DNA from 3 places in the Mycolicibacterium arcueilense genome. Region 1 is predicted to be linked to each of the others. Evidence: predicted binding sites of a transcription regulator. Region 1 holds the regulator's gene; each other region holds the start of a gene.
The links. Region 1 encodes LexA, which represses DNA repair genes until DNA is damaged. Its sites were predicted from a motif close to CGAACANNTGTTCG; they were not measured.
Positions count from the first base shown of each region.

Region 1 (9,645 bases):
GCCGGTCTGGAGGCCGACGCCCGCGGCCGCATCTACGTCGACGACAACTTCACCACCAAGGTGGACCACATCTACGCGGTCGGCGACGTCATCGGATTCCCGGCGCTGGCCGCGACATCCATGGAGCAGGGCCGGTTAGCCGCGTACCACGCCTTCGGCGAACCCACCAAGGCCATGATGAGCCTGCAGCCGATCGGCATCTACTCGATCCCTGAGGTGTCGTTCGTCGGGGCGACCGAGGTCGATCTGACCAAGGATTCGATTCCGTATGAGGTCGGCGTATCCCGGTACCGCGAACTGGCGCGCGGGCAGATCGCCGGGGATTCCTACGGGATGCTGAAACTGCTCGTGTCCACCGAGGATCTGCGGCTACTGGGGGTGCACATCTTCGGTACCAATGCCACCGAGATGGTCCACATCGGGCAGGCCGTGATGGGTTGCGGCGGCACCGTCGAATACCTCGTCGACGCGGTGTTCAACTATCCGACGTTCTCCGAGGCCTACAAGGTCGCGGCGCTGGACGTGATGAACAAGCTGCGCGCGCTCAACCAGTTCCGCTACTGACAGTCCGATTCGAGGGCCGCCGGCGCCGCGTCGCCGGGGCCGTCGGCCTCGGCGCGGACGAGCAGGCGCGCGATCCGGTCGTCGAAGCGCGGTGAGTAGGACACGTCGTCGTCGCAGCCGCCGCCGTCGAGTCCGCCGACCAACCCGGTCACCGTCGACCCCGAAACCCACGGGGCACCGCTGAAACCATCGGTCACGCCCGCACAGGCCAGGGCCGGGAATCCCTGCAGTGACGACTCGGTCGCGCCGCGGCACGCCATCGGGCTGCCGCCTTCACCCATCGGGTAACCGGTCACCGTCACCGGGCTGCCCGCCGCCGGCGCCGACCCCAGGGTCAGCCCGCCACCGGATTCGGCCAGCAGGCTGGCGGTGGAATCCCCGGTCACCCGCACGATCGCATAGTCGGCCTGAGGATCCTGGTTGGCGAGCCAGCGCGAGTCCAGATACACGCTGCTCACGTGCCAGGTGTCACCGGCGCCCGCGCCGAAACCGGGGACGAACGTGGTGTCGACACCGTCGAGCAGGCAGTGCGCGGCCGTCAGGATGAGGTCAGCTGTCGGGGTGGCCAGCACCGACCCGCTACAGGTGTGCGTCGTGGTATCGCCCAGGAAGAGCGCCCCCACCCGACGATCCGGCGTCACCGACTCGACCCCGGCCTGCGACAACGCGCTGGCCGCAGCCGGTGTGCTGCTCGGCGGGGCGGTCGTGAGGCTGGCTGCCGCCCCACCGGTGGTGGGGCCCGGAACGGTGCACGCCGCCGCCCCGGCCGCCGTCAGGGCAGCCGCGACTGTGAATTTCGCCATCCGGGTCGCGCGCATCATCACGATTTTGCCTGATCGCGCGGAGAACTGCCGGAATGCGACCCCCAGCCCGGCGCGTTCGAACGCACAAGCGGGGCGGAACGAACCCGCAGGACGGGTATGCGGGACACTGGACGATACGGCGGTAGGCCGTCACAGCGTCCTACCGCAGCGAGGAGACGAAGCGAGATGACCGACACCAGCGACACCCCCGATCAGCACTACCAGCCCGACCAGAGCGGCATGTACGAGCTTGAGTTCCCGGCCCCGCAGCTGTCGTCTTCGGATGGACGCGGCCCGGTGCTGATCCACGCGCTGGAGGGTTTCTCCGATGCCGGCCACGCGATCCGCCTGGCCGCCGAGCATCTCAAGGACACGCTCGACACCGAGCTGGTGGCCTCCTTCGCCATCGACGAGCTGCTCGACTACCGGTCGCGCCGGCCGCTGATGACATTCAAGACCGACCATTTCACCAGCTACGACGAACCCGAGCTGAACCTGTACGCGCTGCACGACGGCGTGGGCACGCCGTTCCTGCTGCTGGCCGGCCTGGAGCCGGACCTGCGGTGGGAGCGGTTCATCACCGCGGTGCGGCTGCTCGCCGAACAGCTCGGGGTCCGCCAGGTGATCGGCCTCGGCACCATCCCGATGGCGGTGCCCCACACGCGCCCCGTCATGCTCACCGCGCACGCGAACGACAAGGAGCTGATCGCCGACCACACCCCGTGGGTCGGCGAAGTCCAGGTTCCGGCGAGCGTCTCCAACCTGCTGGAGTTCCGCATGGCCCAGCATGGGCACGAGGTGGTGGGGTACACCGTGCACGTCCCGCACTACCTGGCCCAGACGGCCTATCCGCCGGCTGCCGAGGCGCTACTGGCCGAGGTCGCCCGGACCGGTTCGCTACAACTGCCGTTGGAGAAACTTTCCGAGGCCGGAGCCGAGGTCTACAGCAAGATCAACGAGCAGGTAGAGGCCAGCGAAGAGGTGGCTCAGGTGGTGACCGGGTTGGAGCGCCAGTACGATGCGTTCGTTGCCGCACAGGAGAATCGGTCTCTGCTGGCGCGGGATGAGGAACTGCCCAGCGGTGATGAGCTGGGAGCCGAGTTCGAACGGTTCCTCGCCCAGCAGACCGGTGACAAGCACAAGGACGACAGGTACAAAGACGGGCGGGACGGCTTCGGCGACGGCTTCCCGAACGGCGACAACCACTCATAGCAGCCCGACACCGGGCGAGGGCGAGGTTGACCAGCATGACCGAACGCAAGCCCCATCTGCGGACCGTCCGCGAGCTCACCCCGACGCTCGAATACCGCACGATCCACGGATACCGACGGGCCTTCCGGGTGGCCGGATCCGGTCCGGCGATCCTGCTGATCCACGGCATCGGTGACAACTCGACCACCTGGCACACCGTGCAATCGGCGCTGGCACAACGGTTCACCGTGATCGCTCCGGATCTGCTCGGCCACGGCAGCTCCGACAAGCCGCGTGCGGACTATTCGGTCGCGGCGTACGCCAACGGCATGCGCGACCTACTCAGCGTGCTCGACATCGATCGGGTGACCGTGGTCGGACATTCACTCGGCGGTGGCGTGGCGATGCAGTTCGCCTACCAGTTCCCGCAGTTGGTGGATCGGCTGATCCTCGTGGGCTCCGGTGGCGTCACCAAGGATGTCAACGTGGCTCTGCGGGTGGCCTCGCTCCCGATGGGCAGTGAGGCGCTGGCCCTGCTGCGACTGCCCCTGGTGCTGCCGGCGTTGCAACTGGCCGGTCGGGCCGCGGGCACCGTATTGGGCTCAACCGGTCTCGGCCGCGACATCCCGGACATGCTGCGTATCCTCGCGGATCTGCCGGAGCCGACGGCATCGTCGGCGTTCGCCCGGACCCTGCGCGCCGTCGTGGACTGGCGCGGCCAGGTGGTGACCATGCTGGACCGCTGTTATTTGACCGAATCGGTGCCGGTCCAGTTGGTCTGGGGTGAAAGCGATTCGGTCATCCCCGTCAGCCACGCGCACATGGCGCACGCCGCAATGCCCGGTTCCCAGTTGGAGATTTTCTCCGGATCCGGGCATTTTCCGTTCCACGACGATCCCGACCGCTTCGTCGAGGTGGTCGAACGCTTCATCGACACGACCGAACCGTCGGTGTACGACCAGGACCGGCTCCGCAGCCTGCTGCGCAGCGGCCGGACCGAGGCGACGATGAGCGGGCCGTTCGACACTCAGATCGCGGTGCTCGACGCAATGGACGCCGACGAGCGCAGCGCCACCTGACCTGCTCCCCCACGAGGTTCCCCGAGCGGCCCTCCCGGACGGCGCGGGCCGCGACGTAGCATCGGTCTATGGCCATCGACGTCACTGTTTTGCGTGTGTTCACCGACTCCGAGGGCAAGCACGGCAATCCGCTCGGCGTGGTCGACAACAGCAACGTCGCCCCCGCCGACCGTCAGCGGATCGCCACCGAATTGGGTTACAGCGAAACGGTATTCATCGATCTTCCGCAGCCGGGCGGTAAGTCCGCCAGTGCCCACATCTTCACACCGGTCGCCGAACTGCCGTTCGCAGGACATCCCACGGTCGGCGCATCGTGGTGGCTGCGCGAAAAGGGGTTGCCGGTCAACACATTGCGGGTGCCCGCCGGGATCCTTCCCGTCGAGTACGACGACGATCGCGCCATCGTCAATGCCCGCTCGGAATGGGCCCCGGAATTCGCCATCTATGACCTGGCCACGGTCGACGAGGTGCTCGCCGCCGACCCTGACGATTTCGATGACGCCTACCTGTGGGCCTGGAGCGACGAAGCGCACGGCACGTTGCGATCCCGATCCTTCGCCTCGCATCTCGGGATTCCCGAAGACGAGGCCACGGGGTCGGCGGCAGTACGGATGACCGACTATCTCAGCCGGGATCTCACGATCCTCCAGGGAAAGGGTTCGGTGATCGAGACCCGCTGGAGTCCGGAGGGCTGGGTACGTCTGGCCGGCCGCGTCGTCAACGACGGCACAACCCAACTCGACTGAGCTACGCCTCGGCGCGATGCGCCCGCAGGGCTTCGATTTCGCGCTCGAAGTCCTCGGCGGAGGAGAATGACCGGTACACCGAGGCGAACCTCAGGTAGGCGACCTCGTCCAGTTCGCGGAGCGGTCCGAGGATCGCCAGGCCGACCTCATTGCTGGGGATCTCCGGCGTGCCGAGGCCGCGGACCGCGTCCTCGACCTTCTGCGCCAAGACATTGAGCGCATCGTCGTCGACCTGCCTGCCCTGACAGGACCGGCGCACTCCGCGGATGACCTTCTCCCGACTGAACGGCTCGGTCACCCCGCTGCGCTTCACCACGGCCAGCACCGCGGTCTCCACAGTGGTGAACCGACGTCCGCACTCCGGGCACGACCGCCGGCGCCGGATGGCCTGCCCCTCGTCGGTCTCGCGGGAATCGACGACACGCGAATCAGGATGACGACAGAACGGACAATGCATTACCGCTCCTTCGTCATGCCGCCGGACAACTAGTTCGAGCGCCCTTGAGCGTACCCGCGATGCCCTCGGCAGACTCACCGCCGGGTCCAGTGGCATGTAGGTGCTCACGCCGACACCGGCCAGTGATGCTGCCTGCCAGGACGTTTCAGCGGACATTGCGCTGCTCAGCCAACCGGTGCGAGCAGTGTCTGCCCGGCGTCGACCGCGGCAGAGTCGAGTTGGTTGAGGTCACGAATCTGCTCGACGACCCGGGCCACCGGAGCATCCGGGGCAACCCGGCGTGCCACCTGCTGCAGCGACTCCCCGGACTTCACCTGGACCACCGCGAGTTCCGCCGGCTGCGGGCTCTCGGCCCCCATCACCCCACCGAGTTGGGCCACCAGGCCGAGCCACACCGTGATACCGGCGGCGACCAGGGCCAGTAACACCGTGGTCAGCGGCGTGATGGGCCGGCTGCGGTGCGACGCCCGCGACATCAGCACACCGGTTCCGCGGTAGTGGACCGCACCGGCGGCGGGGCGGGCACGGCCCGGGCGCTGCGCCCGCTGCACCCGGCGTACCGGCCGGGCCACACCGGTACCGAAGGTGGCGCTGCCCCTGGCGCCTGCGGCGCAGCGGGCCCGCTGCGGTGAGGACTGGGGCACGGCCCGAACAGCGCGGGAACGGCTATCGGCGGGGATATCGATGATCGCCATCTGACTGCCTTTCGGTGGACTCTTTCGCTCTTGTGTTCGAACATACTCGCTCAGGTGTTCGATTGATAGAACATGTGATCGAACTGTTGCCAAACGATAGAACAGGGCACCGACAAGTTCCGGCCACGAACCCCGCGCACGAGCACGAACCGCCGCCCCATGCGCCCCACCAGCAGACACGCCCACAACACGCGTCGAACACATGTTTGATTAATGTTCGATCAGGGACTACATTCGGCCCCATGAGCGACGACCGCAGCAGGGACGGCAACACGGAAAGCCCGGCCGGATCGGACGGCGCGGGTCCACGCCGGGCCGAGGGCGGCCTCACCGACCGGCAACGCACCATTCTCGACGTGATCCGCGCGTCGGTGACCACTCGCGGCTACCCGCCCAGCATCCGCGAGATCGGCGATGCGGTCGGATTGACCTCGACCTCGTCGGTCGCCCACCAGTTGCGCACCCTGGAACGCAAGGGCTACCTGCGCCGCGATCCCAACCGCCCGCGCGCTGTCGACGTGCGCGCCGCCGACGATCCGACGGCCGCCGCACTGGTGTCCACCGACGTGGCCGGCTCCGACGCGCTCCCCGAGCCGACGTTCGTGCCGGTGCTCGGCCGTATCGCCGCGGGCGGCCCCATCCTGGCCGAGCAGGCCGTCGAGGACGTCTTCCCGCTGCCCCGCGAATTGGTCGGCGAGGGCTCACTGTTCCTGCTCAAGGTTGTCGGCGACTCGATGGTCGATGCGGCCATCTGTGACGGCGACTGGGTGGTGGTACGCCAGCAGAGCGTGGCCGACAACGGCGACATCGTGGCAGCCATGATCGACGGCGAGGCCACCGTCAAGACGTTCAAGCGGACCCGCGGTCAGGTCTGGCTGATGCCGCACAACCCGGCATACGACCCGATCCCGGGCAACGACGCAGCGGTGCTCGGCAAGGTCGTCACCGTGATCCGCAAGATCTGACCGGACGAGGGCCCGGCCTCACCTGACGGCTGCCGAGCCCCACAGCCCTCAGTCCGTGCGCACGAACCCGTTCGTGCGGGCGAATTCCTCACTGGCGAACCAGATCTCGGCCACTGCGTCGTCGTACTCGCTACTGTCGGGCGCCCAGTACCGTCCGGACTTCGTGTCCGCCTTGATCGGATAGCCCTCCGGCGCACGGTGGGGATCGTCCAACGGCAGATGGATAGCGGTGGCAGTCGGTATCTCGTCGAGTTCGATGGCGGCGTGGCGCCCGCTGTGCGCCTCGCTGCTGTATGCCTCGGCCTCGGTGATGACGCGGGTCGGCGCGGTGTCGACGTTGTCCTGATCGCTCGGGACCGCCAGGCCGCTCAGCCCTGCGAAACCCTGTGCCTCACGCACTCCGCCCACCGGACCGGGCATTGACCCGGTATCCACCAGGTCCTCGTCCACGAGTTCCGCTTCGATGTCGTCGACATCGTCGCCCTCGGCGACCTCCTCGAATTCGGCGTCGATCGGCGTATCGAGATCCTCGTCGCCGAAGTCGTCGTCCTCGAAGTCGTCATCTTCATAGTCGTCTTCGAAGTCGTCATCGTCGTCATAGTCGTCGAAGCCCTGCTCCCCGACCAACTGCGAGGAATCCTCCGGCGGTTCCTCCTCCTCGCCCGGCACCCCGTAACCACTGGCCGATCCGTGCGGAGCGGCCCACTGGCTGACCGGAATGGCGATATCGGTGGGGCCGTCGTACGGAGACGCCGCGCCTGAAGATTCCTCGCCCGGGCCGGCGAACCGCGCCGTCGCGGCGTCGCCGTACGCAGCGCTCGGGCCGTAGCCGTTGGCCGCGTCGGAGCCACCGCCATCGCGGTACTCATCGTGGTCGTACCCACGCGAGCCGTAGCGCGCGTCGTCATATCGACCCTCGTCGTAGGACGAATCTCCCGGTCCGCCGTCGTAGTCGTCGTCGAACGGATCGTGGTCGAAGTCGTCATCGCCACCGGCGCGGCGACGGTGCCACAGTGCGGCACCGACGATCAACCCGGCGAGCAGCACGACCGGGATCACCGCGATCAGCCACCACCAGCTCCAATGCCAGGAGAACGGCTTCTTGCTGTCGGTGTCGGAGGGCTGCGGTCCGGCCGCCGGGGTCTGCCCGAGTCCGGGAACCTGCAGTCCGCTCAGCTCGGAGGCGAGTTTCGACGGCTCGGTGGTGAACTTGTCGGCGTCGCGGTCCCACGAGATCGCTCCCCCGCTGAACCGCTGGCTGATGACACCGCCGTCTTCGGTCTGGTCGGCCATCGGGGCGCCCAGCGCGCCCTTGGCCCCACCGAGCTTCTCCCAGGCCGCGTTCATCGCGCCCCGCACGATCACCGCGCCGTAGTCGGGGGTCCAGAAGATGACGGGGTTGTCAGCCGCCGCGAAAGTGCTGATCCGGCTATTGGGACCCAACCCGCCCTCGGCCTCGCTTGCGGTCGGGAAGCCCAGATCGCCTTCCGGGCCACCGACGCTTTCATACTTTTCGAGCAGCTGGCCGGTGATGGCATTGGCCCCGGTGGCCGGGCTGTAGAAGATCTTGCCGCCGGCGTACTTCTGGCCGAATCCACCGTCGCCGATTGGATACTGGTCGCCGTCCTTGGCTCCCAGCGGTCCCATCACCCCGCCCGCCTCGCGACGCGCAGCGGCGATCGCCGAGGCGGGGTCCGACGGTACGTCCAGACCGGCCAGCTGATCGGCCAGTTCCGGCGGCACCGTGGTGAACGCCTTGGTCTTGCGGTTCCAGGAGATCTCGCCGCCGGTGAACTTCTGGGAGATCACGTCGCCGTCGAACGTCTCGTCGTCGGCGGGGACGCCCAGTACTCCCGCGGAGCCGCCGAGCTTGTCCCATGCGGCGTTGATGGCGCCCCGCACCACCCGGGCACCGGTGGACGGAGTCCAGAAGATGACCGGGTTGTCAGGCGCACTCAAGGTCGAGTTGCGGCTGTCCGCGGCACGTCCGGCGCCCTCGTCGATGGTGGGAAATCCCATGTCGCCGTCGGCCGGGCCGCCCAGCGACTCGTACTTGTCCAGGATTGCGCCCTGCATGAAGTGCGCGCCGGTTGCCGGGGTGAAGAACATCTTGCCGCCGGAGAAGTTCTGCGCGAAGCCAGAACCCACCGCGTACACGCCGCCCTGCCGCGGCCCGAGCGGGCCGCCGTCCCCACCGTTGGCCTCCCAGGCGGCCGTGACCGCGGCGTCGGCATCCGACTCCGGGGTGGCCGAAGCCACCGCCGGCACCACCAAAGCAGCGACTACGAGTGCGAGCAGGCCGACCGCCAACCGCCACACGGCCGCGTTCAGCCTCGCTCCCGGCCTAGTCATGCGCCCTCCCCGCTCGTTCGGCAAAGTTTCCTTAGAAATGTCCCGCCCGGACAACTTTGCGTCAGCACGTGACGATAACCAACTAACGTGGCCGATCATGACCAAAAAAGGCCCAATATCTGGGTCCGAAGACCCAGATTTGGGCTTTTTTGGACGAGTACCGGATAAATCGGGGGCCGATCGGCCCGCTAGACACCCAGCCCGCGACCGATGATCTCCTTCATGATCTCGGTGGTGCCGCCGTAGATGGTCTGCACTCGGGCATCCAGGTAGGCCCGCGCAACCGGGTACTCACGCATGTAGCCGTAGCCGCCGTGCAGCTGCAGGCAGCGGTCGATGAGCTCCACCTGCTTCTCGGTCGAGTACCACTTGGCCATCGCCGCCTGCTCCACGGTGAGCTTCTCGTCGAGGTGCAACCGAATGAACTCGTCGACCATCATCCGGACCACGGTGGCCTCGGTGGCCAGTTCGGCCAGCAGGAACCGGCTGTTCTGGAAGCTGCCGATGGGCTTGCCGAACGCCTTGCGCTCCTTGGTGTACTGCACGGTCTGCTCCAGCACCGCCTCCATCGCCGCGGCGGCCATGATGGCGATCGAGATGCGTTCCTGCGGCAGGTTCTGCATCAGATAGACGAAACCCTGCCCCTCCTCGCCGAGCAGGTTCTCGACGGGAACCTTGACGTCGGTGAACGACAGCTCGGCGGTGTCCTGGGCCTCCAGACCGATCTTGTCCAGGTGCCGGCCCCGCTCGAAGCCCTCCATACCGCGCTCCACCACCAGCAGGGAGAAGCCGA
Region 1 covers NZ_JBZTYL010000007.1:1,532,576-1,542,220, reverse strand. The annotation lists gene sthA (Si-specific NAD(P)(+) transhydrogenase) at 1-564, shown strand, start outside; gene AC4LGL_RS11750 (trypsin-like serine peptidase) at 558-1,382, opposite strand; gene AC4LGL_RS11745 (proteasome assembly chaperone family protein) at 1,554-2,579, shown strand; gene AC4LGL_RS11740 (alpha/beta fold hydrolase) at 2,615-3,637, shown strand; gene AC4LGL_RS11735 (PhzF family protein) at 3,706-4,383, shown strand; gene nrdR (transcriptional regulator NrdR) at 4,385-4,840, opposite strand; gene AC4LGL_RS11725 (LysM peptidoglycan-binding domain-containing protein) at 5,005-5,535, opposite strand; gene lexA (transcriptional repressor LexA) at 5,778-6,500, shown strand; gene AC4LGL_RS11715 (LGFP repeat-containing protein) at 6,549-8,852, opposite strand; gene AC4LGL_RS11710 (acyl-CoA dehydrogenase family protein) at 9,041-9,645, opposite strand, start outside.

Region 2 (9,645 bases), 790 kb from region 1:
CCCGCATGACACCCGCCGGGATGTCGACCGCTACCGAACTGCGATTATGGATGGTGAGGTTGGCGGACAGGTGGATGATCGAACCCGAGGAACCCACTGGAGTCAGTTCGGCCTGTACATCGACCAGGGGAAGTGAACGCGCCGGCAGGTAGTCCGACTGCAGCCAGAACTGGACCAGGCCCAACACCGGGAACAATGCGACGACTGCCACCGCGCCCCGGTTGATCGCTCCATGGGTGTACCTGGCCAGGTAGACCATCCAGAAGAGAGCGACCGCGCCGAAGACCAGCGCCGTCCCGGTGATGCCGATCACTTGCCGGACGGGGCTGCGCTCGTCGACGAGCCACACGTACGCCGCCAGACAGACCACGAAGATCTGGCTTGTCATCGCCGTGAGGAAAGCGCTCGACGATTTTCTCAGTATTGCGCCGATCGCGAGCGCGCATGTGATCCCGATACCGAGAAGCAGTGCGGCACCTAACAGATCCCAGGCTGAACGGGTCAGCGTGGCGTCCCAGACCGCGAGCCAGAGAACTACTGCGGTCTGGACAGTCAGGCAGATGAGCAGCAGAGCCTCTGTGACCCGGGGGCGGACACCCAGCGGGGTTTCGACTTTCGAAGTCTGCTGCTCCGGCGGCTCGTCGCCATTCTTGCCGCCGGCGGAGTTTTCGGCAGGGGATTCGATCTGCAGACTCATGGTGCCTCCCACCCGTATTTCCGTGGCTTATCAACGGTAGGGAGATCGGGCCCAGCAGCGCTTGAGTAGTCGACTACCTAACTTCGGCGGCCTCTGGCGCCGGAAAGTGTGTTTGCCGGTCGCCATCGAGCCTTAGGATTTGATGGTCGAAGGGGGAGGGCCATGTTCAACGTGTTCAACGGACGGCGGCGCAGGGCGGTCGCGCCGATAGCAGCGCTATTGGTGTTCGGAGGGGTTCTGGGAATCACCGCACCCGAGGCGGCGGCCTGGCCCATCCCGCTGACCGGGGAAGACAACACCTACCTCAACGCCACGCGCGGGGTGTTTCCCGGCGATGACGACCAGTTGCTGACGGTGGGCCGGCAGATGTGTCGCCTGTTGTACACCGGTACGCCGGCACAGGCAGTGATCGATCAGATGGCGGGCCAGTACGGCGCCGCTCCGGATCAAGCCGCGGTTGCGTTGCGCGCTGCCCGCCGGGCCTACTGCACGCAGGCGCCGGGCTAGGCGGATCCCGTCACGGTGCCGGCGAGTTGGGTCAACCCGAAGTCGGTACCCTCGGGCAGCGCCTCCAACGGCCACCACCGTAGGTCCAAAGACTCGTCACTGCAGGCGATCTCGGCACCTGCCGGCGCCCGTACCACGAACTGCATGTCTAGGTGGCGGGTCGACACCCCGAGCGAGCACGTCACCGGGTGCACGTGTAGCGCCGCCAGCTGTGGATCGATGGTCAGCCCGGTGACCCCGGACTCCTCGGTGGCCTCGCGCAAAGCAGCGGCGCGAATGTCGGAATCCGTTTCCTCACAATGCCCGCCGAGTTGCAGCCAACGGCCGAAGCGCGGATGCAGGGTGAGTAGTGTCTGGGTGCCGGTGTGGTCGATGACCAGCGCCGAGGCGGTGATGTGGCCGGGCACGCACGCCCGGAGGCAGGCATCGGGACGGGCTGCCAGAAATGACAGCATCGCATGTCGCAGCGTGTCCTGACCGGGATCGGCTGTCTGCCAATGCGTCAACACCTCGACGGCGGAGGCGTGCAGGCTCTCGGCGCTCACTTCACGACCAGCAGGCCGTCGGTGGGCACCGGATCGCGCGGAGGCTGCGGATCGGCGGGGTGACCGATTGCGATGGCCCCCAGAGGCTCCCAATCCGGCGGGAGATCGAGCTCGGAACGGACCAGATCGGCGGCGAAGATCGTGGATCCGATCCAGCAGCTGCCCACCTCACGCACCGCCAGCGCCACCAGCAGGGCCTGCACCGCCGCGCCCACGGCGACGGTGAACATGGTGTGTTCGGCCTGCGTGCGGGCTTCGTCGGGATAGCTGTGGGCACCGTCGGGAACCATGAACGGAATTACCAGTTCCGGAGCGTCGTACAGGATCTGGCCGCGGTTCAGGCGCCGCTCGACGGACTCGGGATCTCGGCCGTCGCCGCTCAGATCGTCCCGCCACTTGTCTTTCATCCGATCCAGGAGCCGGACGCGGGTGGCGCCGTCCTGCACCCAGACGAACCGCACCGGGCGGGTGTGGTGTGGGGCGGGTGCGGTGAGCGCCTCGCCGATGGCGGCTTCGATGAGCGCGTGGTCAACCGGTCCGTCGGAGAATGTGCGCACCGAGCGGCGCAGTAGCTGAGCCTGGCTACGTCCCAGCTCGATCGACTCGGCCGTGCCGAGCCAGAACAGGTCGTCCTCGCCGGAGCGCAGCAGGGTACGGGCGTTCGACCCGTCGTCGGGCAGTTCCAGCCCGCGTACCACCGCGACGGGGATCGCGGTGAGCTTGCCCTTGACCAGATCGGCCGCGGCGGCGATCTCGTCGGCCACGGCCACCTCGGTAACCAGCAGCTCGTTGCCGTGCCGATCGTGTGCGCCCGCGTAACCGTGCAGCACGGTGAGCCCGGACGCGCCGATCGCGAAATCGGCCTGGCCGTTGCGCCAGGCGCGGCCCATCGTGTCGGTGATCACGACGGCGACGGTCACGCCGAGTCGCTCACGCAGACCTTCGCGCAGGGCCCGTGCACTGCCGTCGGGATCGACCGGGAGCAGCGCCAACTCGTTCGAGTCCACGTTGGAGCCGTCCACTCCGGCAGCGGCCTGGACCAGTCCGATCGCGTTCTCGGTGATCAGCGTCCGGCCCTTGCGGGCGAGAACCCGAACTGCCTCGCTGTCGATCAGCTTGCGCCGCAGAGTATCCCGCTCTTCCGGGTCGGAAGGAGCGGTGACGATACGGCCTTCGCACTTGGAAACGACCTTACTGGTGACCACCAGTACATCACCGTCGCGCAGCCAAGGTGCCGCTTCGGCGAGAACGGTGGCCAGGTCGTCTCCGGGCCGGAACTCGGGAAGCCCTGGTACGGGCAGGATCTCGACCCGACCGGCTGATCCGTGCTCGGTGTTCACAGTGGAACGCCGGCCACGTCCAGGCCGGCCCGCACCATCTCGGCGGTGGTCGACGGGTCTGTCATCAGCAGCGGCACCGCGCGCACCTGAACGCCCTCGATGTCGGCCTCATCACCCTCGTGTATCAGCCAGCCGTCCAGGATTCCGGTGCCCGACCGGGCGCCGAAATGCCGGCCGACGGCCTGTGAGGTGGATTCCACACCGATGATGGACAGGCACTCATCGGCCATGCCGCGCAACGGTTTTCCATTGATGATGGGGGAGTAACCGACCACCGGCGCCTTGGTCGAGCGCAGCGCGCCGCGGACACCGGGAATCTGCAGGATCGGTCCGACACTGACGACGGGATTCGACGGCGCCAGCAACACCACATCGGCGTCGGCGATCGCCTCGGTGACGCCCGGCGCGGCGGTTGCCTGTTCCGCTCCGACGAACGCAAAGCTGTGCGAGGGCACCTGTGCGCGGTAACGCACCCACCACTCCTGGAAGTGGATGGCCCGCCGTTCCCCATCCTCGGGATCGGTGATGACCACGTGGGTCTCGCTGCGGTCGTCGGTGACGGGCAGCAGCTGCGCACCCGGTGACCAGCGCTTACACAGTGCTTCGGTGACCTGCGACAGCGGGTAGCCGGCGCGCAGCATCTGGGTGCGGACCAGGTGGGTGGCCAGGTCCCGGTCGCCGAGTCCGAACCAGTCGGGTTGCACACCGTAGGCAGCGAGTTCTTCCTTGGCGTGCCACGTTTCATTGCGATGGCCCCAGCCGCGCTCCGGATCGATACCGCCACCCAGTGTGTACATGCAGGTGTCGAGGTCTGGGCAGATGCGGACGCCGTGCATCCAGGCGTCGTCACCGACGTTCACGATCGCGGTGAGTTCATGCTCATGCTTGCTGTCGGTCCCGGCGAACTGGCCGAGGCCCAACAGGTGCTGTACCCCCAGCAAAAACCGGGCGCCTCCGACGCCGCCGACCAGAACGGTGATCTTCACAACGTCCGACCCTAGGCGTTGAGGGCGTGCGGATGGAAACGACGTCGTCACGGGCAGGACACGCCGATGTCGCGACGCGCCGATTTGACATTACGAGATGGTATGAAATCGCGCTCTGGCGCTTGACCCTGGCAGCTAACACGTGTGTAATCACAGATGTGTCATTTCCCGGTTGGTGACCGATTCCGGTGTCGCGGACCGAGATTCGATCAACTGTTCGAATGGGGTGACCGCACATCGCAGTAGTGGGGCTCCACTTAGGATCTACGAGACCGAGTGAGGAGGCGGGGGATAATGTCTTATGAGAGCGGCGATTTCGATCATGTGGTCCGGTTTGACGATCGGCTACTCGGCTCGGTAGACAACGCACCGCACATCAACGTGGGACCGACACCGCTGGGGGCGGCCGGACGTCCTCAACTGAGTCTGGTTCCGGTGAGTTCGGTTCCCGAACACATTGATGTTGATCCGGAAGACGAAGACGACCAATGGCAGGAACGTGCGCTGTGCGCACAGACCGACCCGGAGGCGTTCTTTCCGGAAAAGGGCGGGTCTACCCGCGAGGCCAAGCGCATCTGCCTGGGCTGCGAAGTCAAGGATGCCTGCCTGGAGTATGCGCTCGCGCACGATGAGCGTTTCGGCATCTGGGGAGGATTGTCCGAACGGGAGCGTCGCCGCCTCAAACGCGGCATCATCTGACGCTCTCCGGCGGAGCGCTCATCGCACGATGTAGCGCTCGACGTCAGTCGTCGTCGATCGTCGGGTCGATGACTGACGGTTCAACTCCCAGATAGGTGGCCACCTGTGCCACCAGGATTTCATGCAGCAGGTCAGCTAGCTCATCGGATCCTTTGACCCGGCGCTCGATGGGCTTGCGGAACAAGACAATTCGAGCCCGGGTCGCATTTCCTCTGACATCAACCCCAGCCGGTATCAACCGCGCCAACGCGATCGGTCCGTCGGCGATGACCTCGGGCGGCCATTGCACGCCCTCGGGATCTTTCGGGGACATCCGCGGAATCTCATCCACCGCGACATCGAGTTCTTTGATCCGCGCCGCCCACCGACGCTCGATCGGCTCATAGGCTTCCAGCACGGCCATGTCGAACCGCTCGCCGCGGCTACGCCAGCCGGGAACCGAGCGCGGAAGCAGCGGTCCGCGCATATCGCGGCCGCGACGCGATCGCCATGAGTTTCGCTGGGCCACGGCGATGATCGTAACGGTTCGGGATCGGGCACCCGGCGGCTGCGCGTGTCCGGCACCGCACAGCGACCGTCCAAAGTAATCTCTGTTGCGTGAATGTTCCCCGTCGCTGCTGCCGGCCCGGGTGCCCGCACTATGCCGTGGCGACGTTGACTTTTGTCTACTCCGACTCCACGGCGGTGGTCGGACCCCTGGCCACGGTGTCTGAACCCCATTCCTGGGACCTCTGCGTCGGCCATGCCGGCCGCATCACGGCGCCGCGAGGCTGGGAGTTGGTCCGTCATGCCGGCCCGCTGCCCACCCACCCCGACGAGGACGACCTCGTGGCACTCGCCGACGCGGTGCGGGAAGGTCAGCCGGGTGCGGTTCCCCACAGTGGGGTGGTGGCCGGATTCTCCGATCCCTCCACCGGTGTGGGGTCCAATGCGGTGATGGCGCCGCAGGCGCGTCCCGCCGAGAGCAACGGCCGCCGTCGCGGGCACCTGCGGGTGTTGCCGGACCCCGACAACTAGCCCGGACGAGCCCTGATTAGATCCTGATTAGACGACGCCCGGCCCAAGAGTAGTGAACGTGTCGGCGCCGCCCGACGGTTAGGCTGGCGCCAACGATCCCGTTTCACAAGGAGCTATATGTCTAGGCCAGCGGCGGCTGTTCACGATGTCATCAAGGCCTATGACGTCCGTGGTCTGGTCGGTAGCCAGATCGACGAAGCGTTCGTGGCCGACGTCGCCGGTGCGTTCGCCCGCCTGGTCCGCGCCGAAGGTGCCGCACAGGTGGTGATCGGCTATGACATGCGAGAGAGTTCGCCCACGCTGGCCGCCGCATTCGCCGACGGTGTGACAGCCCAGGGCCTGGACGTGGTCCGCATCGGGCTGGCCTCCACCGATCAGCTCTACTTCGCCTCGGGCCTGTTGGACTGCCCGGGAGCGATGTTCACCGCCAGCCACAACCCGGCCGCCTACAACGGGATCAAACTGTGCCGCGCCGGGGCCAAACCGGTAGGCAAGGACACGGGACTGTCCACGATCTCCGACGAGGTGATTTCGGGGGTGCCTACCCACGACGGCCCGGCCGGCGTGATCTCGGATCGCGATGTGCTGGCGGACTACGGCACGTTTCTCCGCTCCCTGGTCGATCTCAGCGGGCTGCGTCCGCTGCGCATCGCAGTCGATGCGGGCAACGGAATGGCCGGCCACACCACGCCTGCGGTGCTCGGGCCGATCCCTGGGGCCACGATTCTCCCGTTGTTCTTCGAACTCGACGGCAGCTTCCCCAATCACGAGGCCAACCCACTGGATCCGGCCAACCTCGTCGACCTGCAGGCCCACGTACTGGCCAGCGGCGCCGACATCGGCCTGGCCTTCGACGGTGACGCCGACCGTTGCTTCGTGGTCGACGAACTCGGCCGTCCGGTGTCGCCCTCGGCGGTGACCGCACTGGTGGCCGCCCGTGAGCTCAAGCGGGAAATCGGTGCCACCGTGATCCACAATCTGATCACCTCGCGCGCTGTTCCCGAGTTGGTGATCGAGCGCGGCGGCACTCCGGTGCGGTCCCGGGTCGGGCATTCCTACATCAAGGGACTGATGGCAGAGACCGGCGCCATCTTCGGTGGGGAACACTCGGCGCACTACTACTTCCGTGATTTCTGGGGTGCCGATTCCGGCATGCTCGCCGCGCTGCACGTGTTGGCCGCCCTGGGGGAGCAGGATCGCCCGCTGTCCGACTTCATGGCTGACTATCAGCGGTACGAGGCCTCCGGCGAGATCAACTTCACCGTCAGCGATGCGCCGGCCTGCGTCGACGCCGTGCTGAAGTCGTTCTCCGGCTCGATCCAGTCCATCGACCACCTCGACGGCGTCACCGTCGATCTCGGCGATGGCAGCTGGTTCAACCTGCGCACGTCGAATACCGAACCGTTGCTGCGTCTGAATGTGGAAGCGCGCACTGCAGAGGACGTCGCCGCACTCGTCGACAGAGTTTCGGGACAGATCCGTGGGGTGAGCGAGCCGGTGCCGTGAACGCCGTGGACGCCGCGGTCGACCTGGACGACGGTGACGGACTTCTGGCCGCCGACCGCAACGGTCTGCTGCGGGCGGCGGCCATGGCGGGCGCCCAGGTTCGGGCGACGGCCGCGGCAGTGGCCGAAGGACTGCTCGACCCGCTGCGCGCCGATCATCCTCCGCGGACGGTGATTTGGGTCGCCGGTCACGGCGCTGCCGAGAATGCAGGCGCCATGCTGGCCGCCGCGCTCGGCGCATCGATCGCCGCCCCGATCGTGGTGGCCGCCGAGACCCCGCCGTGGCTGGGGGCACTCGACGTGGTGATCGTGGCCGGTGACGATCCGGGCGATCCGGCTCTGGTGAACGCGGCGGCCACCGGGGTGCGTCGCGGTGCCCGGGTGCTGATCGTGGCCCCGCACGAGGGCCCGTTGCGTGATGTCGCGGCCGGACGCGCGGTGGTGTTGGCGCCCCGGCTGTGGGTTCCCGACGACTTCGGACTGACGCGATACCTGGCCGCGGGTCTGGCCGCACTCCACGTGGTGGATCACGGCATGCGCGTGGATCTGGCCGCGCTGGCCGACGAATTGGATGCCGAGGCGCTTCGCAACAGTGCCGGACGGGATCTGTTCACCAACCCGGCCAAGACCCTGGCCGAACGGATGACGGACAACGCAATCGTGCTGGCCGGCGACAATCCGGCCACTCTGGCGCTGGCCCGGCACGGAGCGACGGTGATGTTGAGGCTGGCCGGTGAAGTGGTGGCCGCCGCCGGGCTGGGCGACGTTCTCGCTGCGATCGGCAGCGGCGCGGTCGCCCACCCTGCGACCCGGTCACTGTTCCACGACGAGGAGATCGACGGACCGCTACCGCGCCGCATGCGTACGTTCGCCTTGATCACCGATACCGAACGACAACTGGTGGGGGCGAGGGTCAGCGGCTTCGACGACATCGCGATGATCGGTGCCGAGGATGTGCCGGACCAGGCTGGGACGACCCTGCCGGTGGGGCGTCCGGAACAACAACTGGCGGTTCTGGCTGTCCGCTTGGAGATGACGGCCGTATATTTGAAACTGGTTCGAGGATAAGACGTGCATCTGCTACGGGGAGCGGTGCGGACCTATGCCTGGGGTTCGCGCACTGCAATCGCTGATTTCACCGGAAGGCCCAGTCCGACAATCCATCCGGAGGCCGAGCTGTGGCTCGGCGCACATCCGCAGGACCCGGCGTGGCTGCAGACCGAACACGGTGAAGAGTCGCTTCTGCAGGCCGTCCAGGACGATCCCGAGGGGCAACTGGGCAGCGTGGCGATCGGCAGATTCGGCGATGCGCTGCCCTTCCTCGTGAAGGTGCTGGCCGCTGACGAGCCGTTGTCGTTGCAGGCCCATCCCAGTGCCGCGCAGGCGAGGGAGGGCTTCGACCGCGAGGACCGGCTCGACATCCCGGTGTCCTCACCCGTCCGCAATTACCGTGACCGCAGCCACAAGCCCGAATTGTTGGTTGCGTTGGGGCAATTCGATGCGCTGGCCGGATTCCGCCCGGTAGACCGCACGGTCGAGTTGATGCGTGCGCTGGCGGTCTCGGATCTCGACCCGTTCATCAACCTGTTGTCGGATCAGTCCGATGCCGACGGGTTGCGGGCCCTGTTCACCACCTGGATCACTGCGCCTCAGCCCGATCTCGACGTGTTGGTGCCAGCTGTTCTCGACGGAGCCGTGCATTACATCCGTTCCGGGGCAAAGAAATTCGCGGCCGAGGTCAAGACGGTGCTGGAACTCGGTGAACGATACCCCGGCGATGCCGGAGTGTTGGCCTCCCTGTTGCTGAACCGCATCAGCCTGCGGCCGGGGGAGGGCATCTACCTTCCCGCCGGAAATCTGCATGCCTATCTGCACGGTGTCGGTGTCGAGGTGATGGCGAACTCTGACAACGTGCTGCGCGGCGGGCTGACCCCGAAGCACGTGGACGTGCCGGAACTTCTGCGGGTGCTGGACTTCACCCCGACCCCGGAAGATCGGCTGCGCTCGGAAACCGACACGGACGGAACGGAAACCATCTATCGGACGCCCGCGCAGGAATTCGCGGTGTCGGCGCTGACGGTCGACGGTGAGCACCTCGGTGATGAGATCGACGTGCACTCCCACCACGATGGTCCGCAGCTGCTGTTGTGCATTGAGGGCGCCGCCGTGATCTATGCCGACGACGACAAGCTGACCCTGCAGCGGGGCGCAGCGGCGTGGGTGGCGGCCGAGGATGGTCCGATCCGGCTGACCGCGGCCGAACCAACCAAACTGTTCCGCGTGACGATCGGGATCTAACCGGAAGCGGTCTCCATACGGGCGGGGGCTTCGGGCTTCCCGCCTTCACTC
Region 2 covers NZ_JBZTYL010000007.1:742,568-752,212, forward strand. The annotation lists gene AC4LGL_RS07810 (hypothetical protein) at 1-697, opposite strand, end outside; gene AC4LGL_RS07815 (DUF732 domain-containing protein) at 860-1,204, shown strand; gene AC4LGL_RS07820 (NUDIX hydrolase) at 1,201-1,749, opposite strand; gene AC4LGL_RS07825 (coenzyme F420-0:L-glutamate ligase) at 1,746-3,089, opposite strand; gene cofD (2-phospho-L-lactate transferase) at 3,086-4,075, opposite strand; gene AC4LGL_RS07835 (WhiB family transcriptional regulator) at 4,370-4,774, shown strand; gene AC4LGL_RS07840 (metallopeptidase family protein) at 4,818-5,240, opposite strand; gene AC4LGL_RS07845 (DUF3499 domain-containing protein) at 5,372-5,791, shown strand; gene AC4LGL_RS07850 (phosphomannomutase/phosphoglucomutase) at 5,909-7,297, shown strand; gene AC4LGL_RS07855 (TobH protein) at 7,294-8,364, shown strand; gene manA (mannose-6-phosphate isomerase, class I) at 8,368-9,594, shown strand; gene AC4LGL_RS07865 (FAD-dependent oxidoreductase) at 9,591-9,645, opposite strand, start outside.
Region 2: the regulator LexA is predicted to act here: its motif matches at 4,282-4,295, upstream of cofD (2-phospho-L-lactate transferase).

Region 3 (9,645 bases), 200 kb from region 1:
ACCACCCAGCGTGCGGACCGAGTCCTCCCAGATGGTCGGAAGCGCACGCACCGCATGCCGGACGCTGACCATGATCGGGAAGTAGGCCGCCAGGAACGTGATGAACACGATCCCCGCCTCATCGCTGGGAAACAACAGGATGGCCACCGGCACAATGGCAATCGCCGGGATCGGCCGGGCCAGTTCCGTGAGCGGACCGAAGATGTCGGCGAACAGGGCGGTGCGCCCCAGCAGGATTCCTGTGATCACCCCGATCACCGCGGCGATTCCGAATCCGGTGAGGATCCGGATCAGCGACTGGCCGAGGTCCAGCCAGTACTCCGGGGTGCCGAGCCGGTTCACCAGGGCCGCAGTGATTTCGGTGACCGTGGGCAGCGTGTCGAACCGCAGCCCGAACCGCACGTCGTTGGCTGTCAACAGCTGCCACAGCACGATGGCCCCCACCACCGACGTCAGGCGGATCAGACGATGCCGCCAGACTGACGGCGGGCGGCGGGTGCTACGGGCTTCCGGCGCGACCGGCGGGTCGCTGACTGCGGCCGGCGCGGCATCGGTGGTGGTCACACCGCACCTGCCAGCGCTTGCCGGTAATCGACGATCGCCGCGCCGGGATGCGCTGCGGCATAACGTTCGGCGCCTGCCTGGGTACCGAAGGGCAGGTAGCCTTCGGCGCCCGACTCCGGCAGGCGCACCCACACCGCCTTGTCGGCGAACCACCGCGTACCCAGTTCGGCGTCGGAGATGTAGGCGGCGCGGACCTTCTTGCCCTCGCCCTCTGCCTGTCGGATCGCCTTGAGCAGGCAGACCGGCGTCGCGGCCGCCGTAGTGGCATCAGACCCGTCGAGCCACAGTTCGCCCGCGGTGGCGGGATTGTCGACAGCGGTGTGGCACACCGGATCGGTGCCGCTCAACGCCGAGGGGTTGACGTTCGACCCCAGCGCCTTGTCGTAGTCCTGACCACGCGTCGCGAACGCCGCCCGCAACGGTGCATCCTGCACGAAACCGGTGACGTCGAGGTCGGCGAAGTTGTCGATCGACTTCAGGTAGGGCACATCGCCTTTGAGTGCGTCGACCAGCGACGGCTTGAGCGTGGTGTCGAACGAGGTTCCGCCCGGCCCGTTGTACAGGTAGACGACCTCCTGCGGCAGCCCACTGCCCTCGGCGACGAGGCGGGCCGCCTCCAAAGGCTTGCTGTTGAGGAAGTCGGTGGCATCCAGTTGTGCCTGCAGGAACGCGTCGAGCACCTCCGGGTGGTCGGCCGCATACGCCCGGCGCACCACCACTCCGTGCAAGGTCGGGTAGTTCAGCTCGGCTCCGTCGTAGAGCAGTTTGGCCTTGCCCTGCTGGACCAACAGCCCGGGCCAGGCGACGAACTGTGAGAGTGCCTGAACCTGACCTGATTCCAGCGAGGAGGCGCCGACCTGAGGCTGCTGGTTGAGCACCTCCACACCGGTCTTGGCGTCGACGCCGGCCTTGCCGAGGGCCTGCACCAACATGCCGTGGCCCGCCGATCCGACGCTGGCCGAGACCTTCTTGCCGGCCAGATCGGTCAACGACTTCGCCGGTGAATCCGGCGCCACCACAACCATGTTCAGCGCACCTTTCGGGTTGTACCCGGTGACCGAGACGATCTCGGTCTTGGCGCGTTCGTTGGCCTGCGTCTTGGACCCGTTGATGAGCATCGGGTAGTCACCCATGGACCCGATGTCGATCTTCTCGGCGACCATCTGCGCGGTGATCGGTGCTCCGGTGTCGTAGTCCTGCCACGTCACGTTGTACTTGGTGCCGGTGCGGGTGGTGATGTCGGCCAACCGACGCTCCAGGTATCCCTGGGCGCGCAACAACGTTCCGGCGGTCACCGTGTTGATGGTCTTGGACTGGTAGCCGACGACGACGTCGACGGTATCGGCCGACTTCGTCGCCGAGTCCAGGGAGCAACCGGCGGTCACGAGCGTGAGGCCGGCAGTGAGGGCGATCAGGGCTGTTTTCACATCGGGTCCTCTAGCGGATGAGATAGGGCATGTTGACGGTGACGGCGCCGGTGGGACAGCGAGCCGCGCAGGGCCCGCAGTACCAGCACTCGTCGACGTGCATGAAGGCCTTGCCGTTCTCGGGATTGATGGCCAGCGAATCCAGCGGACACACGTCGACGCACAATGTGCAGCCCTCGATACACAGGGATTCGTCGATGGTCACCGGGACATCGGCGCGCTGATTGACCAGTGTCATGCGTCTCTCCTAACAAGGTTGCCTCGCATGGTGATTCGGTCACCACGCATCCTGATGTACTCCAGGTCGACGGGTGTGCCGTCATCCAGACTGGTCAGCCGTTCCGACATCAACAGGGCCGATCCGGCGGGCACCTGCAACATCGCGGCCGTGTGTGCGTCAGCCGAAACCGCTTCCAGGGCAAGGCTTGCCCCGCCCAGACGGCGCCCGCTGACTCGTTCGATGAGCGCGAAGATATCGTTGCTCTCCAGCGGATGGTCGATCACCTGCTCACCGATCTCGGGAGCCAGGTAGGTCAGATCCAGCGACACCGGAAGGTCGGCGAGATAGCGCAGGCGCTCGATGAAGACGACCTGGGCACCGGGTTCGAGCGCCAGCTTGCGGGCCACTGCAGGCGGGGCCGACAGCCGCTGAACGGCCCTCACTTCGTTGCGAACGTCGCCGTAGTCCTTGAACGTTTCCTTCAGTCCTACCAACGCGTCGAGGCCGTGATCGTATTTTCTGGCCGCCACATGCGTGCCGACCTTGGTGCCCCGGTCGATCAGGCCCTCGTTCTTGAGGACGGCCAGGGCTTCACGAATGGTGTTGCGGGAAACGAAGAACTCGGCAGCCAGTTCCGCCTCGGACGGCAGCGCCCGGTCGTAGGTGCCTTCGTAGATCTGGTGGCGCAGAACGTCGGCCACCTGGCGGGCCTGATCGGCGCGCGCACGGCGACTCGGCAGCGATACGGGATGGACTTCGGGCTGCGACGACACGCACTCACGGTAAGCGGCGATTCAGGGGTGTCGCAGTGCGGCGAATCTGCCGTTTGCGCAGGTTAACTGATTGCGCCGCCAGCCGACGTCCGGTACCTGGCGAAACCGCCGTCGCGGCTCGCATTGCGCCACCTCGACCGCGAGGAGAATTTACAAATCGCGATGATTGAAACGTCGTTTGGGTCCGCTGGGCCTGTCTGAAAAAACTTTGGTCACTTTGGCCCCGTCCGCCCCAAACAGCGGTTTCTTGTCGGTCACTCGAACTAGTGTTCGAATCATGAAGGTCGGGTTCGCGCAGAACCGGGGCGCGGTACAGACCGCGCTGGCCGACCACCTGGCCGCGACCACGACGCTTGTCGATGTTGATTTCACTGGGTTCGACACTGCGGAGTTACTGGCTATCCAGTCCGAGCGCGAGCGGCAGGCTCGCGCGCAGGCGACGGTCGATCACCGCATCCAGTCGGCGCTGATGGCCCTGACCGGTCCACGGGAGATCGGTGGAAAGTCATGGACTGACGTCCTTGCCACCCGGATGCGGATCAGTCGCAAGGAAGCGTCACGCAGAGTGGCCGCGGCCGCCGACCTCGGGCCGCGATATGGCCTCACCGGCGAGGTGCTGGAGCCGATGCTGCCCGCATGCGCGGAGGCGCTGCGGTCAGGGTCGATCAACACCGAACACGTCACGATCATCAGCCATACGGTGGTGGAAGCGGAAAAGTACGTCGGCCCAGCCGAACTCGCCCAGATCGAGTCGGACCTGGTGGCCACGGCGACCCGTGACACTCCCGAAACCCTGAAGGCCGCTGCCGACAAACTGCTGTATCTGCTCAACCAGGACGGCGATAGTCCCGACGTCGCAGCCCACCTGCGTGGGCTGCGCATCGGCAAACAGGACGCCGACGGGTTGGTTCACGTCCAGGGTTGGCTGGACCCCGAGACCGCTGCCTACCTGACCACGGTCACCGGCGTTTGGGGCGCACCCGGCATCAACAACCCCAATGACCCTGAGCCACTCCACAACCCGTCACCCAACCCGCTCGACATTCCCGACGCCCCTGACGGCGAAGCCGCTGACGTTGAGGCCGGGCCCGAGACGACGGCTACCGAGGCCTCGCCAGCACAGCAACAGGCACAGCAGGAAGCAGCCTGCCGCGACACCCGGACCCAGGCTCAACGCAACCACGACGCACTCAAAGTGGCGCTGCGCGAACTACTGATGTCCAAACGGCTCGGCCAGCACGGCGGACTCCCGGTCACCGTGGTGGTCTCCACGACCCTGGCTGAATTGGAGGCCGGCGCCGGAATCGCCGTCACCGGGGCGGGCATCTGGATGCCGATGACAGAACTCATCCGATTGGCATCGCACAGCTTTCACTACCTCACCGTCTACGAACACCACACCGCAGAGCCCCTGTACATGGCCCGCACGAAACGGTTGGCCACCAAAGCCCAACGCCTTCTGCTCTACAACCGAGACCGCGGATGCACCCGCCCGGGTTGCACCGCCCCGGCGGACTACTGCGAGGCGCACCACGCCAAAGCCGACTGGCAACACGGCGGACGCACCGACGCCCCTGCCCTCGCCCTGACCTGCGGCCCTGACAACCGTCTGGTCGGGCTCGGCTGGACCACCAGCGTCGATCCAGATACCGGTCGCATTCACTGGCATCCCCCGCCCCTGATGGACACGGGGCAAGGCAACCTCAATCACCACTTCCACCCCGAGGAACTATTGGTTCCTCCGGAGCCCTAGCCGTGAACCAGCGTCCGGCTGACTGTCACCGGGATTCCGTTGAGTGCGCCGTTTCCGGACGGCTCGTCGATGAAGTCCGGAAGCGACAGGATGTTGGTGTTCACCCCGGGTGCGGCGTTGGCGACACCGAGCCGGGTGCCGGGCTGGCCGTGTCCCCAACCGTGCGGCATCGACACCACACCGGGTTTGATCGCGTCGGTCACCTCGACGGGCACGACGATCTTGCCTGCGGTCGACGCCACTTCTGCGTCATCGCCGTCGGCGATACCGCGCTCGGCCGCGTCGCGGCTGTGCATCAGCAGGGTGCACCGGTCTCGGCCCTTCATCAGCGAGCCGACGTTGTGCAGCCAGGAATTGTTGGACCGCAGATGCCGCCGGCTGACCAGCACCAGATCATCGGAGCCGCGATCCAGTCGCTCGGCCAGCCGGGGCAGGTCGTCGAGCAGGTACTGCGGCGCGATCCGGATCTTCTTGTCGGAGGTGCCGAGCACCTCGGGCACCCGTGGCACCATCGGGCCGAAGTTGATGCCGTCCGGATGAGCCTTGAGCTTCTCCAATGTCAGGCCGTCCGGGTTCTCGCCGTACCGGTCGCCGAACGCGGCGGTCCGCAGCGTCAGATCGAGCATGCGTTCCGGCCCGCCGTGCTCGTAGTGCTTGCGGACCTCGGCGCCGTCGAGCCCCTGGGTGAAGCACAGGTAGTCGAACCAACCGTCGTCGAGCGCGGCGACGTCGACGTCCTCGGCCGCAGTGCCGGTGCACAACCCGGTCAACCGGATGAGGATCTCCCATTCCTCGGGAGCGTCTGGGTCTTCGCGATGGAACACCGGCGGCGAGTAGCGCGCGAAGCTGTTGATCGCCGCGCCCAGCAGCAGATCGGCGGAATGGGGCTGCTCCAGTGCCGAGGAACCGGGCAGGATGACATCGGCGTGCTTGGTTGTCTCGTTGAGCCACAGATCCACCGAGATCATCGCATCGAGCTGCGGCAGCGCCTCGTCGAGCTTGTCGCCGCCCGGAGTGGACAGCACCGGGTTGCCGGCCACCGTGATCAGCGCCTTGAGTTGCCCTTCGCCGGGAGTGACGATCTCTTCGAGCATGCACGACACCGGCACCTGCCCCATCACCTCTTTGGCCCCGCGTACGCGGGTGCGGTACCGGCCGAAGTTCGGCGCCCCGTCCTCCAGGCCCGGGATCGGCTGGCTGGTGACGGTCCACGCGGTCGGAGTGGCGAACATCGAGCCGCCCGGGGTGTCGAAGTGGCCGGTGACGATGTTGACCACATCCACCAGCCAGCTGGCCAGGCTGCCGAACTCCTGGTTGCAGGTACCGATCCGGCCGTAGACCACCGCGCGCGGTGTGCCGGCCAGTTCCCGGGCCAGACCGCGAATCCGCTCTGCAGCGATACCCGTTGCGGCAGAGACTCTTTCGGGTGACCATGCGGCCACCACCTGTTGCAGCGTCGATACCCCGTCGAGGTGACGCTCCAGGTCGCCGAGGTTGACCAGGCCCTCGTCGAACACGGTGTGGACGATTCCGAGCAGCAGTGCCGCATCGGTGCCGGGCGTGATCGGCAGCCACTCATCGGCCTTGGCGGCAGTGGCGGTGCGCACCGGGTCGATGACGATCACCTTGCCGCGCTTGCGAATACCGCCGATGATGCCCATCACGTCAGGCGCGGCCAGCAACGATCCCTGTGACGCCGCGGGGTTGGCGCCCATGACCACCAGCAGATCGGTGCGCTGGATGTCCGGGGTCGGGAATGCCCACCAGCTGCCGTACATCAGATGCGACGACAGATTCTTCGGCCACTGGTCGATGGTCCCGGGCGAGTAGGTGATCGGCATCCCGGACAGGCCCAGCAGGACCGCCGAGTAGCGCGACAGCGAGAACGAGTGCGCCAGTGGGTTGCCGGTGTAGGCCGCGACCGCGCCGATGCCGTACTTCTCGATCACGGGCGCGAGCAGTTCGGTGCAGCGGCGGAACGCGGTGTCCCAGTCGACCTCGTGCCATTCGCCGTCGACCTTGATCATGGGCCGGCGGATCCGGTCAGGGTCGTCGTGCAGCGCGGCCAGCGACGCGCCTTTCGGGCAGATGTGCCCCGCGCTCCACTGGTCGGCCTTGTTGGGCCGAACGCTCGCCACCTTGCCGTCGGCGACCTGAATCTCCAAGCCGCACATCGCCTCACACAGCGGGCAGGCGTGGAGATGCAGGCCGTCCTCGCCGATATCCGCGATACTTCTCGGCTCGTGTCCCATCAGCGGCCTCCGATGTTGTTACGTGTGACCACACACGTAACAACATCGTGGCACCGAACGACACCGGTATCCCGTTGTTCGGGACAGGTACTACTGGTCGGGGCGATCCTGAGCCGCGCCCTGCACGGCCGCGGCGGCAGCCCGGATCTGCGGGGTCACCAGCATCACCTGGCCCAGAACACCGTTGACGAAGCCAGGTGACTCATCGGTGGACAGCTCTTTGGCGAGCTCGACGGCTTCGTCGACGGCCACCGGCTCGGGAACGTCCTCGGCGTGCAGCAGCTCCCAGACGGCCACCCGCAGGATGGCCCGGTCCACGGCGGGCAGTCGCTCCAACGTCCATCCCTGCAGGTGCGCCGAGATGAGATCGTCGATGTGCGCGGAGTGCTCGGTGACGCCGCGCGCCACCGACACCGTGTAGGGGTTGAGCGGGGTGACGTCGGGCTGGTCCTCGGCCAGCGCGGCACGGCCGTCGGCCACCGCCTCCGGCGTCAGACCGCGGGCCTCGGCCTCGAACAACAGGTCGACGGCGCGCTTGCGGGCCTGGTGACGGCCCCGGTCGCCACGGCGATCAGGCATGCTCAGCCATTCACGCGGCCGAGGTAGCTGCCGTCGCGGGTATCGACCTTCAGCTTGTCGCCGGTGTTGATGAACAGCGGAACCTGGATCTCGGCACCGGTCTCCATGGTGGCGGGCTTGGTGCCTGCGCTCGAGCGGTCACCCTGCAGGCCCGGCTCGGTGTGGGACACCTCGAGCTCGACCGACACCGGAAGCTCCAGGTACAGCGGAACACCATCGTGGAACGCGATCTGCACGGGCAGGCTCTCCAGCAGGAAGTCGGCCAACCGGCCGACGAGCGCCTCGGACAGCGGATGCTGGTTGAAGTCTTCGGAATCCATGAAGACGAAGTCGCTGCCGTCGCGGTACAGGTAGGTGGCGTCGCGCCGGTCCACGGTGGCCGTCTCCACCTTGACGCCGGCGTTGTACGTCTTGTCGACGACCTTGCCGGACACCACGTTCTTCAGCTTCGTCCGCACGAAGGCCGGGCCCTTGCCCGGCTTGACGTGCTGGAATTCGACGATCTGCCACAGCTGTCCGTCGATCTGCAGGACGAGCCCGTTCTTGAAGTCGGCAGTCGATGCCATGAGGGTGTAGCTCCTAAGCTTTTGTCACAAAATGGCCAGTTCCTTGGGGAACCGGGTAAGCAGGTCGGGTGCCGACTCTCCGACGACCAGGGTGTCCTCGATCCGGACACCGCCGCGATCGGGCAAGTAGACACCAGGCTCAACGGTGACCGCAGAGCCAGCAAGCAGTGTACCGGCGGCAGCGGCATTGATTCCGGGCGCTTCGTGGATCTGCAGTCCGACGCCGTGCCCGAGTCCGTGCCCGAAGTTGTCGCCGTAGCCGGCATCGGCGATGACCTGGCGTGATGCCGCATCCACCGAGCTCAGCGAAACCCCAGGAGCAAGTGCCTCGCGGCCGGCCCGCTGCGCGGTGGCCACCAGCTCATAGATGTCGCGCTGCCAGTCCGCGGCTGGGCCCAGGACGAACGTGCGCGTCATATCGGAGTGGTAGCCGGCGACGAGCGCACCGAAATCGATCTTCACGAAGTCGCCCGCAGCCAGCACCGCATCCGTGGGACGGTGGTGCGGGATGGCGGAATTCACGCCCGCCGCCACGATCGTCTCGAACGACGGGCCATCGGCGCCGTGATCGAGCATCAGGGCCTCCAGCTCATTGCGCACCTCGCGCTCGGTGCGGCCGGGACGCAGGCCACCACGCTCCAGTAGGTCCATCAGCGCCGCGTCGGCGGCCTCGCAGGCCAACCGCAGCATCGCAATCTCGCCGGCGTCCTTGACCTCACGCAGCGCCTCCACGGTGCCCGCCGCGCGGATCCACTCGACCGTGTCGCCGGCCGCCTTCTTCAGGGCCGCGTAAGCATCCACCGTCACCACATGGCTCTCGAAACCCAGCCGCAGGGCGCCGGCGCGGGCGGCGCGCCCGGCCAGGTGCGACCCACACGCCCGCTCGATGACCACCTCGGCGTCCGGTGACTGCTGCGCGGCCTGCGTGCGGTAGCGGCCATCGGTGGCCAGCACCGGCACGACATCCTCGGCGAGTATCAGCAGGGCCGCGTTCGAACCGGTGAATCCGGACAGATAACGCACGTTGACCAGGTCAGTTACCAACATCGCGTCCAGACCCGAATCGGCCAGTCGACGCCGCAGCCGGTCCCTGCGCTGGGAAATAGTCACGGTCTGTGACGCTACTCGCTACAGTGTGCCCCCATGAGCAAGTGGTTACTGCGCGGAGTGGTGTTCGCAACAGCGATGGTCATCGTGCGCTTACTGCAAGGAGCACTGATCAACGCCTCGCCGGGTAATGCCACCTGGTGGAGCCTCGCGCTGGTCACGGTGTTCGGAATCGGAGTGCTGATCTGGGGCCTTCTCGACGGCCAGAGTGATGCCCGCGCCAATCCGGATCCGGACCGTCGCGCCGACATGGCGATGACCTGGCTGATCGCCGGCCTGTTCGCCGGCGTCGTCAGCGGCGCCGTGGCGTGGTTCATCGGGCTCTTCTACAAGAGCCTCTACACCGACGCGCTGCTCAACGAGGTGACCACGTTCGCAGCGTTCACCGCCCTGCTGACGTTCCT
Region 3 covers NZ_JBZTYL010000007.1:1,734,091-1,743,735, reverse strand. The annotation lists gene AC4LGL_RS12795 (ABC transporter permease) at 1-564, opposite strand, end outside; gene AC4LGL_RS12790 (ABC transporter substrate-binding protein) at 561-1,991, opposite strand; gene AC4LGL_RS12785 (4Fe-4S dicluster domain-containing protein) at 2,002-2,229, opposite strand; gene AC4LGL_RS12780 (GntR family transcriptional regulator) at 2,226-2,951, opposite strand; gene AC4LGL_RS12775 (HNH endonuclease signature motif containing protein) at 3,262-4,737, shown strand; gene AC4LGL_RS12770 (molybdopterin-dependent oxidoreductase) at 4,734-6,989, opposite strand; gene nusB (transcription antitermination factor NusB) at 7,080-7,568, opposite strand; gene efp (elongation factor P) at 7,571-8,134, opposite strand; gene AC4LGL_RS12755 (M24 family metallopeptidase) at 8,159-9,244, opposite strand; gene AC4LGL_RS12750 (B-4DMT family transporter) at 9,278-9,645, shown strand, end outside.
Region 3: the regulator LexA is predicted to act here: its motif matches at 3,244-3,257, upstream of AC4LGL_RS12775 (HNH endonuclease signature motif containing protein).